Regions from separate parts of the Stenotrophomonas sp. FSL W7-1447 genome, predicted to be linked through region 2. Evidence: predicted binding sites of a transcription regulator. Region 2 holds the regulator's gene; the other holds the start of a gene.

Region 1 (7,126 bases), 600 kb from region 2:
GGCCAAGGCGATGGGGCGCAACAACGTGCAGGTGCAGGGCGAGTTGTCCGAGCGTCCGGGTGACGATCCCGACGCCGCCGAGGACTGATCTCAGCCTGTGAGAGGACGCGCGCGAATACTGCGCGCATCTCCACTCACGCAGGTGACCCCATGAATGCCTGGAACCCGGCTGCGGTACGCATGTTCATCCCGGCCCTGATTGGCTGGTGCCTGGCGCTGGCCGCTTGCCTGCGTACCGAACAGCTGCACGGCGACCAGCACGCACAGGCGTTGTTGCCCGTGTTGCAGCGGGGAGCGTTCGCGCTGCTGCTGCTCAGTCTGGCCTGCACGTTTGCGGCCTGCCTGTTGCTGTGGCGGCATGGCCGCTGTGATCGTGGGCGTATCGCCTCCGGCACGATGCCAGCGCGGCATCCATCAGCACGCGCCGGCATGGCGCGCGCTGGAAGGCAGTGATCTGCGGCAGCGGCCGCTGGAGATGCCCGCTGGCGCAGTGGATGTCCGGGGCGGCGCGGCCCGGCCATGCGCCGGCACCCCGGCCGTCAGCGCAATACGGCGTCCGTACTGACCAGCTGCACATCATGCATCTGGTTGAGGTAGGCCTCGTAGTAGCCCTTGTGCGAGGCACCGACAATGGTGAGCATGCGGGTGCCCGGATGCTGGCCGAGCACGTCGCGCATGTTGGCGACCATGCGCAGGTTGCGTGTTTCCCAATAGCCCAGGTAATTGCGCCCGAAGGCCTCGGGTGACGGCTCGCCCAGGGCCGCGCCGAAGTCGCTGTGGTAGACGGTCATCGCCGTGTCCGCAGCGTTGTAGTTGCGGTAGAGCGCAAGCAGGCCGTCGGGCTTGGACAGGTGGGCGTGCAGCGCTTCGTCGGCGACGAACCGCGCCGTGGTCGCCGGGTTGTCCCAGGCCGCCTGGAGCGCCGCGCCATAGGCCTTCTCCCGGTCCTTCGGGACAGGCGTGTCGGCGGTGTGGTCATCCACCGACCACAGCCGTTCCAGGCCCAGGCGTGCCGCGAGGACGCCGGCGATCATGCCGGCCTCGTCGCGCCTGGCCAAGCGCCTGTCGAGGAACTGCACCAGCTCCGGCGTCAGGCTGTCTGCGGCGCGACGTTCATCGCTGGGCAGGCGCAGCCATTGCACCACGGCCGAACCGTTCTCGCCTGCGGCGAGGAACACGGCCGCGAGGCGGCGGCGCTGGGCCGGTGTCGGGGCTTTCGGCCAATCCGCGAGCAGGCGCTCCATCTCGGCATTGGCGCTGGGAACGTCCAGGCCGGTCGCGGCGTGGGCCGGTGCCGGGTCGATGCAGTAGGTCTCGACACTGTCAGCGTAGCGCGCGGGGTTGCGTCGCATGAAGTCGCATTGCATGCCGGACAGGTTCTCCACCGCGACGGCCGTCGGTTGCCATGCCTGAAGGCGCGCCAGCAGCGGCTCCAGCAGCGGCTCGAGATGCTCCCGCGTGAAGGTCTTCGGCAGGCCGGAGAGATGCGGGCTGCCCAGCACCATCACCTGGTTCGGGGGGCCGGGCGGTGGTCCTTTCAGCAGGTCCGGCTGGAAGGACGGGCGATAGGTGCCGTCGGCGGCAAGCGCGCCGGCGCTGCACAGGCCCAGGATCAGGAGGCTGGCCAAGCGTGGGAACATGCGATCTCCGTGTCAGGTGACGTCCTGCAGTCCGCTGCATGCTGGCCATTCCCCGTGGGCCGGGAATCTCCCGTTGGTCATGTAAACCTTCCTTGCTTGAACGGCATCCCCGCTTTCCGCGTGCGTGAGCGGAATGTGATGAAGATCGCGATTGTCTATCGCATCCCTGCCGTTGCATCTGAAGTTGCGACGGACGTCGCGTAATCCGGCTAAAGCCAACGATCACGTCGCCGATACTCCCTCTGGATCCCGCTCCCGTCGCCCGCTGCAGGACCCCAGGCTGCCCCTGACGGGTGGCCCGCGCTGTGTGTTCCGCCGCCCCCGGATGCAGGCCGCGCCCGCAGCAGGCGTGCTTGCCAGCCGCTCGCGGGGTGCCTGCAGGCACCTGTAGTCCCAAGCAACTGAAGTTGCCGCCGGGCATCCCGCCCGTCGGGTCGCAACCGCTTACCGGACACCGAGGATCAGACAATGCTCATTCCAGGCTTCACGGCAGGCGCGCAGGCGCCGGCCGAGCTGCATACCCGCTGGTCGCCGTGGCGTGCCCTGCTGGGCGCGCTGGCCCCCCATCCCCGCGCCGGCGTCGATGCGGCGGCCGATGCCCGTTCCGAACTCGAGGCGCAGGTCGCGGCGCTGCACCGGGTCCAGGCGGTCATCGAGTTCGCCCTCGATGGCACCATCCTGCAGGCCAACGACAACTTCCTGCAGGCGATGGGCTACCGGCTGGAGGAGATCCAGGGCAGGCATCATTCCCTGTTCGTCGACCCGGAGCACGCGCGCAGCGCCGAGTACCGCGACTTCTGGGCGCGGCTGGGCCGCGGCGAATATGACGCGGGCCAGTACCGGCGTTTCGGCAAGGGCCAGCGCGAGATCTGGATCCAGGCCTCGTACAACCCGGTGCTGGACCGGCAGGGGCGCCCGTACAAGGTGGTCAAGTTCGCCACCGACATCACGGCGCAGAAGCTGCAGGCGGCCGACTCGGCCGGGCAGCTGGCGGCGATCGACAAGTCGCAGGCAGTGATTGAATTCAGCATGGATGGGCACATCCTGTCGGCCAACGACAACTTCCTGGCCGCCACCGGTTACCGCCTGGACGAGGTGCGCGGGCAGCACCACGCGCTGTTCATCGAGCCCGACCATCGCGACAGTGCCGAGTATCGCCAGTTCTGGGAAAAGCTCGGCCGTGGCGAATACGATGCCGGCCAATACCGGCGGCTCGGCAATGGCGGGCGCGAGGTCTGGATCCAGGCGTCCTACAACCCGATCCTGGACCTCAACGGAAAGCCGTTCAAGGTGGTCAAGTACGCCACCGACATCACCGCGCAGGTGCATGAGAACCAGGCCATGCAGCGCGCCGTGGCGCAGACCCGCGAGGTGGTGGCGGCTGCCAAGCAGGGCGACCTGACCCGGCGCGTGGCCACCGCCGACAAGAACGGCCCGATCGCCGAGTTGTGCGAGGGCGTGAATGCGCTGGTCGAGGCGATGGGCGCGATCATCGGCCAGATCAAATTCGCCGCCGACACCATTGCCGTCGGCGCCACCGAGATCGCGCAGGGCAACGGCGACCTGTCACAGCGCACCGAGCAGCAGGCCGCGTCACTGGAGGAGACCGCAGTGTCGATGAAGGGCCTGGCCGAGACCGTCCAGCGCACTGCGACCAACGCGCGCCAGGCCAGCCAGCTGGCCGGTGGCGCCGCCGATGTCGCCGCGCGAGGCGGCAGCGTCGTGCACGAGGTGGTCGAGACCATGGCGGTGATCAACGCGTCCTCGCGGCGCATCGTCGACATCATCGGCGTGATCGACGGTATCGCCTTCCAGACCAACATCCTTGCGTTGAACGCGGCGGTGGAAGCAGCGCGGGCAGGGGAACACGGCCGTGGCTTCGCCGTGGTCGCCACCGAGATTCGCGAACTGTCGCAGCGCTCGGCCAGCGCGGCCAAGGAGATCAAGCAGCTGATCGATGCGTCGGTGGCCAACGTCGGCGCCGGTACCGCTCAGGTCGAAAGCGCTGGACGCACCATGGACGAGATCGTCACCAACGTGCGCCGGGTCAGCGAGCTGATGTCCGAGATCAGCACGGCCGCGCAGCAGCAGAGCGACGACATCCAGCAGATGAACCAGGCCGTCGATCTGATCGACCAGGGCACCCAGCAGAACGCCGCGCTGGTCGAGGAAGCCTCGGCGGCGGCGCGCAGCATGGAAGAGCAGTCGGCACAGCTGCTGCAGACCGTGGCCAGCTTCCGCGTCCATGGCGTTGCCGGCCAGCCGCATGCGGCGGTGCTGCGCGCGGTCTAGGCGCGGCGGTCGACCTGTTGTTCCCCGGCCTCGACGGCCGGGGCGGCGTGCACGCAGTTGCGGCCGGCATGCTTGGCCCGGTACAGGGCCTGGTCTGCGCGCTCGACCAGGCTGCGCGGGTCACCCTGGTCATGCGCGGCCTGCCAGGCCACGCCGATGCTGATGGTGACCCGGGCCTCGGCGGCGGGCAGGGCAGCGGCTTCCACGGCGGTGCGCAGGCGCTCGGCCAGGCCAATGGCGTGGTCCAGGCCGTGCGTGGGCAGCGCCGCGATGAACTCCTCGCCGCCGTAGCGGGCCAACAGGTCATCACCGCGTTGCAGGCAGGCGTCGAGGATGGCCGCGACCGCCTGCAGGCGGCGGTCGCCCACCGGGTGGCCGTACGTATCGTTGAGCCGCTTGAAGTGGTCGATGTCGATCATCAGCACCGCCAGTCCCATGCCATGGCGGCGCGCACGGCCATGTGCGCTGCCGAGCGATTCATCGAAGCTGCGGCGGTTGCCCAGTCCAGTCAGCGGATCGCGGCGGGCCAGCAACGCCAGTTCGTCGCGCTCGCGCTGGATCTGGACCTGGGTCAGCACGCTGCGCAGGGCATAGCCGAGCATCGCGCCGATGAAACCCACGGTGGCCAGCGTCGGCTGCAGGCGTGCAACCAGCAGCGCCACCATCATCAACAGCAACGGCAGCATCAGCGGCCCGGCGGCGTCGACAATGCGCCGCAGGTTGCGGGGTACGCCAGGCGCCGGTCGGCGTCGTGTGCTGCCAGCCATCACCGCCAGCGATACGAACAGTGCGCTGATCAGCAGGTCCCCCCAGCCGCCGTCGGGCACCTGCGGCTGCCAGGTGGTGATGTAGAGCGCCAGCAGGAAGTAGCCCAGCGCGTAGATCGACAGCGCGCGGAAGAAATCGCGACGATCGGCGTCATCCTCGGCCAGGAAGCGGATCAGCGCGAAGCAGAACACCAGGCTGTTCTGCACGCTGCTCATCGTCTGCAGGCAGTGTGTCCACAACGCGCTGTTCAACGGCGCCATCGCGCGTGCATGCACGAAGTACAGCAACCACAGCAGCGTGATGATCAACAGGTCCACCGCACGGATCCAGCGGTTGCCGCCACCCGGGCTGGCAGCGACGTAGGTCAGTGGAATCCGGTAGAACACGTACAGGATCAGCGACGAAGCGGTCATCTGCGCAGGGGTGAGGCCGGCCACGTTGCGATACAGCAGGGCCAGCAGGGCGAGCGCGAACAGGCTGACGGCAGCGCCCAGCGTCCGCCATTTGCACGCTGCCCGGCGGCTGCCCCGAGCCCGCCGCACGCAGGCCAGCGCGGCCAGCAGCGGCGCGGTGATCAGCATCAGGTACGAGCCCACCGGGTCCTGCGGGCCGATCAGGGCAATGACGAGCGCATGCGCGACCATGAAAAACAGTGCCGCACGCAACGTCATGCATTCCCCCGCCCCCAGATCCAGCTGGGATCACGATAGGCAGAAGTACGTGAGGCTGGCAAGAAAAGTGTGCGCTACGTCTATCTACAACCTTGTCGAAGGTCGCAGTTGTGTGGCATCGGGGGGCGCAACGCTGTCCGCGTGGGCTGCCTGCGTGCCCGGCACCCGGCCCTGCCAAGGCTGATCGAGGTCATGGACGGGTTCACCGCGGCGATGCGGCAGGTCGATTCCAGGGGCAGGGCGCGCAGCCGCGCGGGCAGGGCCGCGGCGAGCGTGGGTGGGGCTGGCGTTGGCATCCTCGTCGGTGCCGGGCGTTCCGGCCCGCAACATGCAAAAGGCCAGGTCGGGGACCTGGCCTTTGATGCAGTGGTGCCGGTGAAAGGACTCGAACCTTCATGGGGTCACCCCCGGCTGATTTTGAGTCAGCTGCGTATACCATTCCGCCACACCGGCAGGCAGCGTGCGAGTGTAACCGAGGTGGGCGGGAGATGCCTAGGGGGATGGCCTATCAGGCCGGTTCCTGTCGGTATCGGCCCCTTGGTGGCTATACTCCCTGTGCAATTGCCACCAGGAGCGGTAGCCGATGACAGTGTTGCAGGACCTGAGGGTGCTGGTGGTCGAGAACGACGAGATGAGCGCGGCCCTCCTGCAGATGCAGCTGGTGCATGCCGGTGCGACCGTGGTCGGGCTCGCAGCGAGTGTGTCCGAAGCCCTGCGGCTGCTGGAACAGAGTGCCCCGGACGTGGCCCTGCTGGACTACCGGCTGGCCCGCAACGAAACCAGCGAGCCTGTCGCCGCGGCGCTTTCGGCGCGTGGCATTCCCTTCGTGCTGGCCACCGGGATGCTGGCCGAACAGCTGCCAGCGCCGATGTTGGCCGGCCTGCTGCTGGTCAAGCCGTACCTGTCGGCCGATCTGTCACGTGCACTGGCGCGTGCAGTGGGCCGCACCAGCGTCAAGGCCTGAGCCCCCACTGCTGACCGCCAGGGCGTGGCACTCAACCCGCTTCCTCGTACACGTAGCGGATCTCCTCGCGGTCATCCAGGATGCGGTACTGGCGCGCGAGGTCTTCCGGGTCGGGATTGAGCCAGGCGTCCAGGTGTTCCCTGCGGATCGGTACCACGCCACGGTCATGCCCGGCAGCGGCGACATCGCTGGGAGGAGCGTCGGTGATCGTAGCGAATGACAGCAGGTGGCCTTCCGGCCCCTCCCACTCCGCCCAGAGGCAGGCCAGCAGCAGGTCGCGGGGCGGATCGGGACGGAATTCGAGCACCACGTCCTGTTCCTTCTCGCCGGCCTCCAGGCTGCGGCCAGCCATCGCGTGGCGCGGCACGTGCTCGTAGAACGCCTGCACCACGACCACCCCGTGGCGCAGTCCGAACGCACCGCGCCAGTAGCCTTCCAGGCTGTCACGCCTCGCGTTGTAGGTGCCGGGGTATAGCACGTCGTTGCGCGCCGGCTTGTCCGGGAGCCGGCATTGGTAGCGCATCGGGCGGATCACGCGCTGGCCGTGCTCGCTGACCATCACCGGCGCGTAGGTGCCGGGGAAAATGCGGTTGTCGCGCGGCAGCAGCTGTACCCGGTGGAGGTCTTCCAGCCGGGCCTGCGCGCGCTCGATGCGGTTGCCGGCCACGCGCAGGTCGTTGCGCGCCTTCTGGGTGGGACGGGTGGCCAGGGCAGCATGGGCGATGTCGCGCCGCTCGCGCTGGCGGGCCAGTTCGGCCTCCAGTGCCTGTTGCTCCTGCGCGTGCCATTGC
Region 2 (7,126 bases):
GTCACTGCTACCGGCTGCCGGAGCGGCGGCGACAGGCGCCGCCGCGGTGCCACCGTGCACATCGAACTGGGCGATCAGGTCCGGCGGTGCATAGCCCGGTTCGGTGCCGGACGACACGGCGTCCAGCATCGACTGCAGGTAGTCCAGCGATTGCTGCGCGGCGTCGAAGTGGTGCGCCTGCAATACGGCCTGGCCGGCGCGCGCGGCGCCCAGCGCTTCCTCAGCAGCGTGGCACAGCTCGACCATCGCGGTGACGCCAAGGAAGCCGGCGCCACCCTTGAGCGTGTGGTAGCCGCGGAACACCGCGTTCAGCTGTTCGCCGTCCTGCGGTGCCTGCTCCAGCGACACCAGCTGTTCGCCGAGGCGATCCAGGATCTCCTGTGCCTCGATGATGAAATCGGCAGTGATGTCGTCGGATACCGCGCTCATGCTTACAGCCCCAGATCCGACAACAGGTCGTCGGCGTCGTTCTGCGAGACCGCGTGGCGGTCCAGTCCCTTCAGTGCCGGCCCGGCCAGTTCCGGGTCGGTGCGATGCTGTTCCGGCGGCAGGCCGAGCGCGCCGAAGCCTTCGTGCACGCGGCGGACGATGCCGACCACGCGACGGATGATCTGCCCGGTCAGGTCCTGGTAGCTCTGGGTCAGGGCGATCTCGGTCAGGTTGTGGCGGATGCGCTCGAGCTGCGCGTCCTGGCCCGGCTGCAGGCCTTCGGCGCGCAGCTGCTCGGTCAGGCTGCGGCATTCCTCGGCCAGGTCCAGGGTGCGGTGCGTGGCCTGTTCGGTCATCGCCACCACATGGTCCAGGCGTGCGCAGGCATCGTCCAGTTCGCCGGCCTCGCTGGGCACGGTCGGCAGTTCGCCCAGGGCCTGCCCGAGCTCGCGGGCCAGCCGCGAGAGGCCGCTCATCATCGGCTGCGTGCGCAGCGCGACCAGCCCGTCGATGCGTTGACGCCACGCGGCTTCATCGCCGGACTCCAGCGCGTCCAGGGCTTCCTGCAGGCGCAGGGCGAGGGCGTTCCTGTCGACCGTGGTATCCATCAGGCGCTGGCCGCCAGGCGTTCGAAGATCTTGCCGAGCTTTTCTTCCAGCGTCTGCGCGGTGAACGGCTTGATGATGTAGCCGTTCACGCCGTTCTGGGCCGCTTCGATGATCTGCTCGCGCTTGGCTTCGGCGGTGACCATCAGCACCGGCAGGGTCTTCAGCTTGGCGTCGGCGCGGATCGCCTTGAGCAGTTCGATGCCGGTCATCACCGGCATGTTCCAGTCGGTGACCACGAAATCGAACGGCTGGCTCTGCAGCAGCGACAGCGCGGCATGCCCGTCCTCGGCTTCGGCGGTGTTGGTGAAGCCAAGATCGCCCAGCAGGTTCTTGACGATCCGACGCATGGTCGAGAAGTCGTCGACGATCAGGATGCGCATGTTCTTGTTCAAAGCAGAGTTCCTTTGTTGTTCATTCCGGGCGGCCGGGGGCAGCCGCCTCGGGCATGTTCACTCTTCCAGGCCGGCGTCCGCCGCCTCGAAAATCTTCAGCCGTCCACGCAGGCGCAGCACGGCCTGGCCGTGGATCTGGCAGACCCGCGATTCGCTCACGCCGAGCACCGCGCCGATCTCCTTCAGGTTCAGTTCCTGCTCGTAGTAGAGCGAGAGCACCAGCTGTTCGCGCTCGGGCAGGTGGCCGATGGCCTTGCCCAGCTCGCGACCGAACTCGCCACGCTCCAGCACCTGTTGCGGGGTCGGGCCGCCCTGGGCGACGGTGTCCAGCTCGCCCTGGTCTTCGATGCGCGATTCCAGGCTCAACACCTGGCCGCGCGCGGCGTCTTCCATCAGGCGCAGGTACTCGGGCAGCGGCATCTCCATCGCGGCGGCGACTTCGGTGGCGCTGGCGGCGCGACCGCTGCTCTGTTCCAGGCGGCGGATGGTGGCGGCCGCATCGCGTGCGCGCCGGTGCACCGAGCGCGGCACCCAGTCGCCACGGCGGATCTCGTCGATCATCGAGCCGCGGATGCGGATCGAGGCGTAGGTCTCGAACGAGGCGCCCTGGTCGGCGTCGTAACTGCGCGAGGCTTCGATCAGGCCCATCATGCCGGCCTGGATCAGGTCGTCCACCTCGACGCTGGCGGGCAGGCGCGCGGCCAGGTGGTGGGCGATGCGCCGCACCAGGTCCGAATGCTGGGCGATGACATCGTTGGCCGCCGAGCGCTGGACTTCCCTGTACTGGGCTGCGCCTTTCATGCTGCCACCCCACGCTGCTTGAGGATGCGTTCGAGGAAGAACTCGACGCCACCGCGCGGTTCGGTCGGCGCCTGCCAGCGCGCGGTACGGCGTGCGATCTCGGTGATCGCCAGCGCCGACGGGCTGGACGGATAGGCCTTCACCACCGGTTGCTGGCGCTGCACCGACAGGCGCAGCCAGTCATCCTGCGGCACGCAGCCCAGGTAGTTCAGCGAGACGTCGGCCAGGAACTTCTCGCAGACGCGGGTCAGCTTTTCGTACAGCACGCGGCCCTCGTTGGGGTCGCGGACCATGTTGGCCACCACCTGGACGCGGTCCACGCCCCGTTCGCGCGACAGCACCTTGATCAGCGCGTAGGCGTCGGTGATGGACGCCGGCTCGTCACAGACCACCACCACGGTGTCCTGCGCGGCCTGGCAGAAGGTCAGCACGCCGTCGGTGATGCCGGCGGCGGTGTCCACCACCATGATGTCCAGCTCGCGTTCCAGTTCGGAGAACACATTGACCAGGCCGACGTGCTCGGCGGGGGCCAGCTCGGCCATGTGCCGGCGGCCGGACGCGGCCGGCACCACCAGCACGCCGTTCGGGCCTTCGACGATGACGTCGTCCAGCGAGCAGCGGCCGGCGACCAGGTCGGCCAGCGTAAAGGTGGGGTTCAAGCCCAGGATCACGTCGATGTTGGCCAGGCCGAGGTCGGCGTCCAGCAGCAGCGTGCGCTTGCCCATGCCGGCCAGCGCCACGGCCAGGTTGGCCGACACGTTGGTCTTGCCCACGCCGCCCTTGCCGCCGGTCACGGCAAGGGTGCGCACAGGGCCGAGCGGCTCGCTGCGGGTGGCCGACAGCGGGAAGGTCTTGGTCAGCTTGGCGTACTCACGCGACGGCATGGTTCAACTCCGGGTTGCAGGGCATATCGGCCGCTCGGCGCAAATCTTCAAGGCGAAGTACAAGATTGGCTGCACTGGCCCGGTGCAGGTCCTCCGGAACGTCCTGCCCATCGGTCACCCAGGTGATCGGCAGGGCGTGGTCCACGGCCACCGACAGGGCGTTGCCGAAGCGGCCGGTCTCGTCCAGCTTGCTCAGCACCAGGCCCTGCAGGTTGGCGGCACCGAAGCGGCGGACCACCTCGTCCATGTCGCCGAAGCTGGTGTTGGCCGGCAGCACCAGCAGGGTGCGGACCTGGCGCGCGGCGCGCAGCCACTGCAGCTGGGCGGCCAGCGCGCGGTCGCGCGGGCCCAGGCCGGCGGTGTCGATCAGCACCAGCTTGTAGTCCTTCAGGCGTTCCAGCAGCTGGTCCAGGTCGGTGCCGCTGTTGGCCTCGTGCACGGCGATACCGAGCTGGCGGCCGTAGCCATACAGCTGCTCGCGGGCGCCGATGCGGGTGGTGTCGGTGGTGACCAGGGCCACGTCACGCGGCGCATGCTTCTCGGCGAAGCGCGAGGCCAGCTTGGCGATGGTGGTGGTCTTGCCGGCGCCGGTCGGGCCCACAAGGGCGATCACGCCGCCTTCTTCCAGCGGGTCGACCGGGGCGATCGGCAGCTTGCGCGAGATCAGCCCCAGCATCAGGCCGCGGCCGCGGTGGGCTTCGGTTTCCAGCGGAATCTGCATGGCCACGTCGCGGGCCAGGCCGGCGTCGAAGCCGTACTCGTCCATCAGGTCCAGCGCGGTGGCGCGCACCGGGCAGCCGCGCAGGCGCTCGTCGGTGAAGCGGTTCATCTCGCGCTCGATCACCTGGCGCATGCCGGCCACTTCCTGGCGCAGCTGGCGGATCTCGGCGTCGTCCTGGGCGACCACCGTCAGCACCGGGGCCGGGGCCAGGGTGGGCGCCGGCGCGGCTTCGACGATGGCATCGGCCAATGCCGGTTCGGTGGCGGCGCTGGCCGGCTGCGCGTCGGCGACGGCAGCGGTCGGCAGCGGCGGCGGCTGCACCGCCGGCGCCACGCTTTCGTGATGCGCCTCGTGCGGCGGATCGATCGGGAAGCGGGCGCGGTTGGCCGGCACAGCCGCGGCCGGTGCGACGATGGCTTCGGCGAACGGCGCGAAGATCTGCTCCGGCAGTGCCGGTTCGTTGACGGTGGCACGCGCCAGGGTGGCGGCAAAGCCGGTGCTGCCACGGGTCGGCACGATCTCGTCGGCGCTGTCCAGCGTGCGGCCGGTGGCACCGACGGCGGCGCGGGCAAGGGCGGCCACCGCCGAGGTGGTGGCGGCGACCGGTTCCGGCGCCGGGGTGGCGCTGCGGCGGCGGGTGACGGCGGCGATCACCGCGTCGGCGGCGGTGCGCGGCTTGGCTGCCGGCGGCGGTGCGACGTCACGGCGCGAGGCTTCCAGTGCACGCTGCACGGCGCTCTCGTCATAGTTGGCGGCGGCGACGATCTCGATGCCTTCCTCGATCCGGCGGTTGGACAGGATCACGGCGTCAGGACCGTGTTCCTTGCGCACCAGGTTCATGGCCGAACGCATGTCGGCGGCGACGAATCGTTTGATTTTCATGCTGTGGTCACGAGGCGAAGACGGCGGGGTGGCGGTCGGGGAACTCGGGTGATCGGTGGTCTGCACGGTGCGGGTTCCCCTTGGTATCGGTCTGTTGCGTTGGTTCGAAAGTGGTGTCTGTTTTCTGGCGCGTCGGAGCCCGGCGTCAGCTGATCGTTCCGACCAGCTTCAGGCGCTTGTCTTCCGGCACCTCGCTGTAGGCCAGGACCGACAGCGACGGAACGCTGTGGCGGACCAGGCGGGCCAGCGCGGCGCGCACCGGGCCAGGTACCAGCACGACCGCGGGCTCGTTGCGGGCTTCCTGCTTGCTGACACATTCGGCCAGGCTCTGGTGCAGTCGCTCAGCGAGTCCGGGTTCCAGCGCGGCGCCGTTGCCCTGCGTGGACTCCTGCAAGACACGTTCCAATTGCGGGTTGAGGGTGAACACCGGCAGCTCCGCCGACATTCCGGCGATCTCCTGCACGATGAAGCGGCCCAGTGCGGTGCGCACGGCAGCGGTCAGCACGGCCGGGTCCTGGCTGCTGGGCGCGTGTTCGACCAGCGCTTCGGCGATCTTGCGCAGCTGGCGGATCGGAATGCGCTCGACCAGCAGGTTCTGCAGCACGCGCACCACCGCCGACAGCGGCAGCGCCTTGGGCGTCAGATCTTCGACGAGCTTGGGTGCGCTCTTGGCCAGGTTGGCCAGAAGGTGCTGCACTTCCTCGTGGCCGAGCAGTTCCGGCGCGTGCTCGCGGATCAGGTGCGAGAGGTGGGTCGCGACCACGGTGGCCGGATCGACCACGGTGTAGCCCAGCGTTTCGGCCTGGGCGCGCTGGTGCGGCTGGATCCAGGTGGCATCGAGGCCGAACGCGGGGTCCTTGCCGGCGATGCCCTCCAGGGTGCCCAGCGCGCTGCCCGGATCCAGTGCCAGCTCGCGGTCCGGGTGGATTTCGGCGGTGGCCACCGGCACGCCGTGCACCAGCACCCGGTAGCCGTTGGCGGGCAGTTCCAGGTTGTCGCGGATGTGCACCGATGGAATCAGGAAGCCGACATCCTGGGTGAGCTTGCGGCGCACCCCCTTGATGCGCGCCATCAGTTCGCCGCCCTGGTTGCTGTCCACCAGCGGAATCAGCCGGTAGCCGACCTCCAGGCCCAGCGGATCGACCGGTCGCAGTTCGTCCCAGCTCAGCTCGGCAGTGGGGGCGGCGGTGGCCGGGCGCCCGAGCGCAGTGAGCGCGGCGGCATCGGTGCCACTGCCTGTCGCATCGGCGGCCGGTGCCTTGGTCTTGCGATACAGCTTCCAGGCGATGAAGCCGAGGATCGAGGCCAGCGTCAGGAAAGCGACGTTGGGCATGCCCGGCACCAGGCCGACCAGGCCGATGATGCCGGCGGTGATCGCCAGCGCGCGGTACTGGCCGAACACCTGTCCGGTCATGGCCTGGGCCATGTCCTGCGAGCGCGAGGCGCGGGTGACCAGCATCGCCACCGCGCTGGAGACCAGCAGGGCCGGCAGCTGCGCCACCAGGCCGTCACCGATCGACAGCAGGGTATAGGTCGCAGCGGCCTCGCCGAACGGCATGCCATGCTGCAGCACGCCCACGGCCAGGCCGCCGAGCATGTTGATGAACAGGATCAGGATGCCGGCGATGGCGTCGCCGCGGATGAATTTGCTGGCGCCGTCCATCGCACCGTAGAAGTCGGCTTCCTCGCGGACTTCCTCGCGGCGCAGCTTGGCTTCTTCACGCGTCAGCAAACCGGCGTTGAGGTCGGCGTCGATCGCCATCTGCTTGCCGGGCATCGCGTCCAGGATGAAGCGCGCGGTCACTTCCGAGACACGGCCGGCGCCCTTGGTGATCACCACGAAGTTGATGATGGTCAGGATCGCGAACACCACGATGCCGACCGCGTAGTTGCCGCCGATCACGAATTCACCGAAGGCGGCGATGACCTTGCCCGCGGCGTCGTGGCCGTTCTGGCCGTTCAGCAGGATCACGCGGGTGGAGGCCACGTTCAGTGCCAGCCGCAGCATGGTGGTGATCAGCAGCACGATCGGGAAGATGGTGAAGTCCAGCGGGCGCTTCACGTAGACCACCGCCAGCAGCACCATCAGCGAGATGGCGATGTTGAAGGTGAACAGCGCATCGAGCACCGGCGCGGCCAGCGGCACCACGACCATGGCCAGCAGGGCCAGCACGATCAGCGGCGCGCCCAGGCCCTGGCGGATCATTTCCAGGGCGCGGCGGGTGTTGAAGCCGGCGGAGGGCTGGGCGCTCACGGGCGGCCTCCCTTGCCGAATTCATCCACCTGGATGTGCGGGGCGTCCGGCATCGGGCCAGTGCGCCAGGCGCGCAGCTGGTAGACGTAGGACAGGACCTGGGCGACGGCCGAATACAGTCTCACGGGGATTTCCTTTCCGAGTTGGCCTTCCCG

Evidence for each region. Region 2 encodes FliA, which starts transcription of late flagellar genes. Its sites were predicted from a motif close to TAAAGTTTNNCNNNCNNNGGCCGATAA; they were not measured.
Region 1: a site for FliA is predicted at 1,851-1,877, ahead of NSQ78_RS13520 (methyl-accepting chemotaxis protein). Genes of this name have one in related genera too.

What each region holds. Positions count from the first base shown of each region.
Region 1 covers NZ_CP150199.1:2,865,720-2,872,845, reverse strand. The annotation lists gene NSQ78_RS13535 (PAS domain S-box protein) at 1-88, shown strand, start outside; gene NSQ78_RS13530 (hypothetical protein) at 151-453, shown strand; gene NSQ78_RS13525 (DUF5694 domain-containing protein) at 540-1,640, opposite strand; gene NSQ78_RS13520 (methyl-accepting chemotaxis protein) at 2,109-3,932, shown strand; gene NSQ78_RS13515 (GGDEF domain-containing protein) at 3,929-5,371, opposite strand; tRNA gene NSQ78_RS13510 (tRNA-Leu) at 5,739-5,824, opposite strand; gene NSQ78_RS13505 (response regulator) at 5,955-6,335, shown strand; gene NSQ78_RS13500 (SOS response-associated peptidase family protein) at 6,367-7,126, opposite strand, start outside.
Region 2 covers NZ_CP150199.1:2,267,120-2,274,245, forward strand. The annotation lists gene NSQ78_RS10625 (chemotaxis protein CheA) at 1-429, opposite strand, end outside; gene NSQ78_RS10630 (protein phosphatase CheZ) at 432-1,037, opposite strand; gene cheY (chemotaxis response regulator CheY) at 1,037-1,429, opposite strand; gene NSQ78_RS10640 (RNA polymerase sigma factor FliA) at 1,487-2,230, opposite strand; gene NSQ78_RS10645 (P-loop NTPase) at 2,227-3,114, opposite strand; gene flhF (flagellar biosynthesis protein FlhF) at 3,101-4,717, opposite strand; gene flhA (flagellar biosynthesis protein FlhA) at 4,863-6,923, opposite strand; gene flhB (flagellar biosynthesis protein FlhB) at 6,968-7,126, opposite strand, start outside.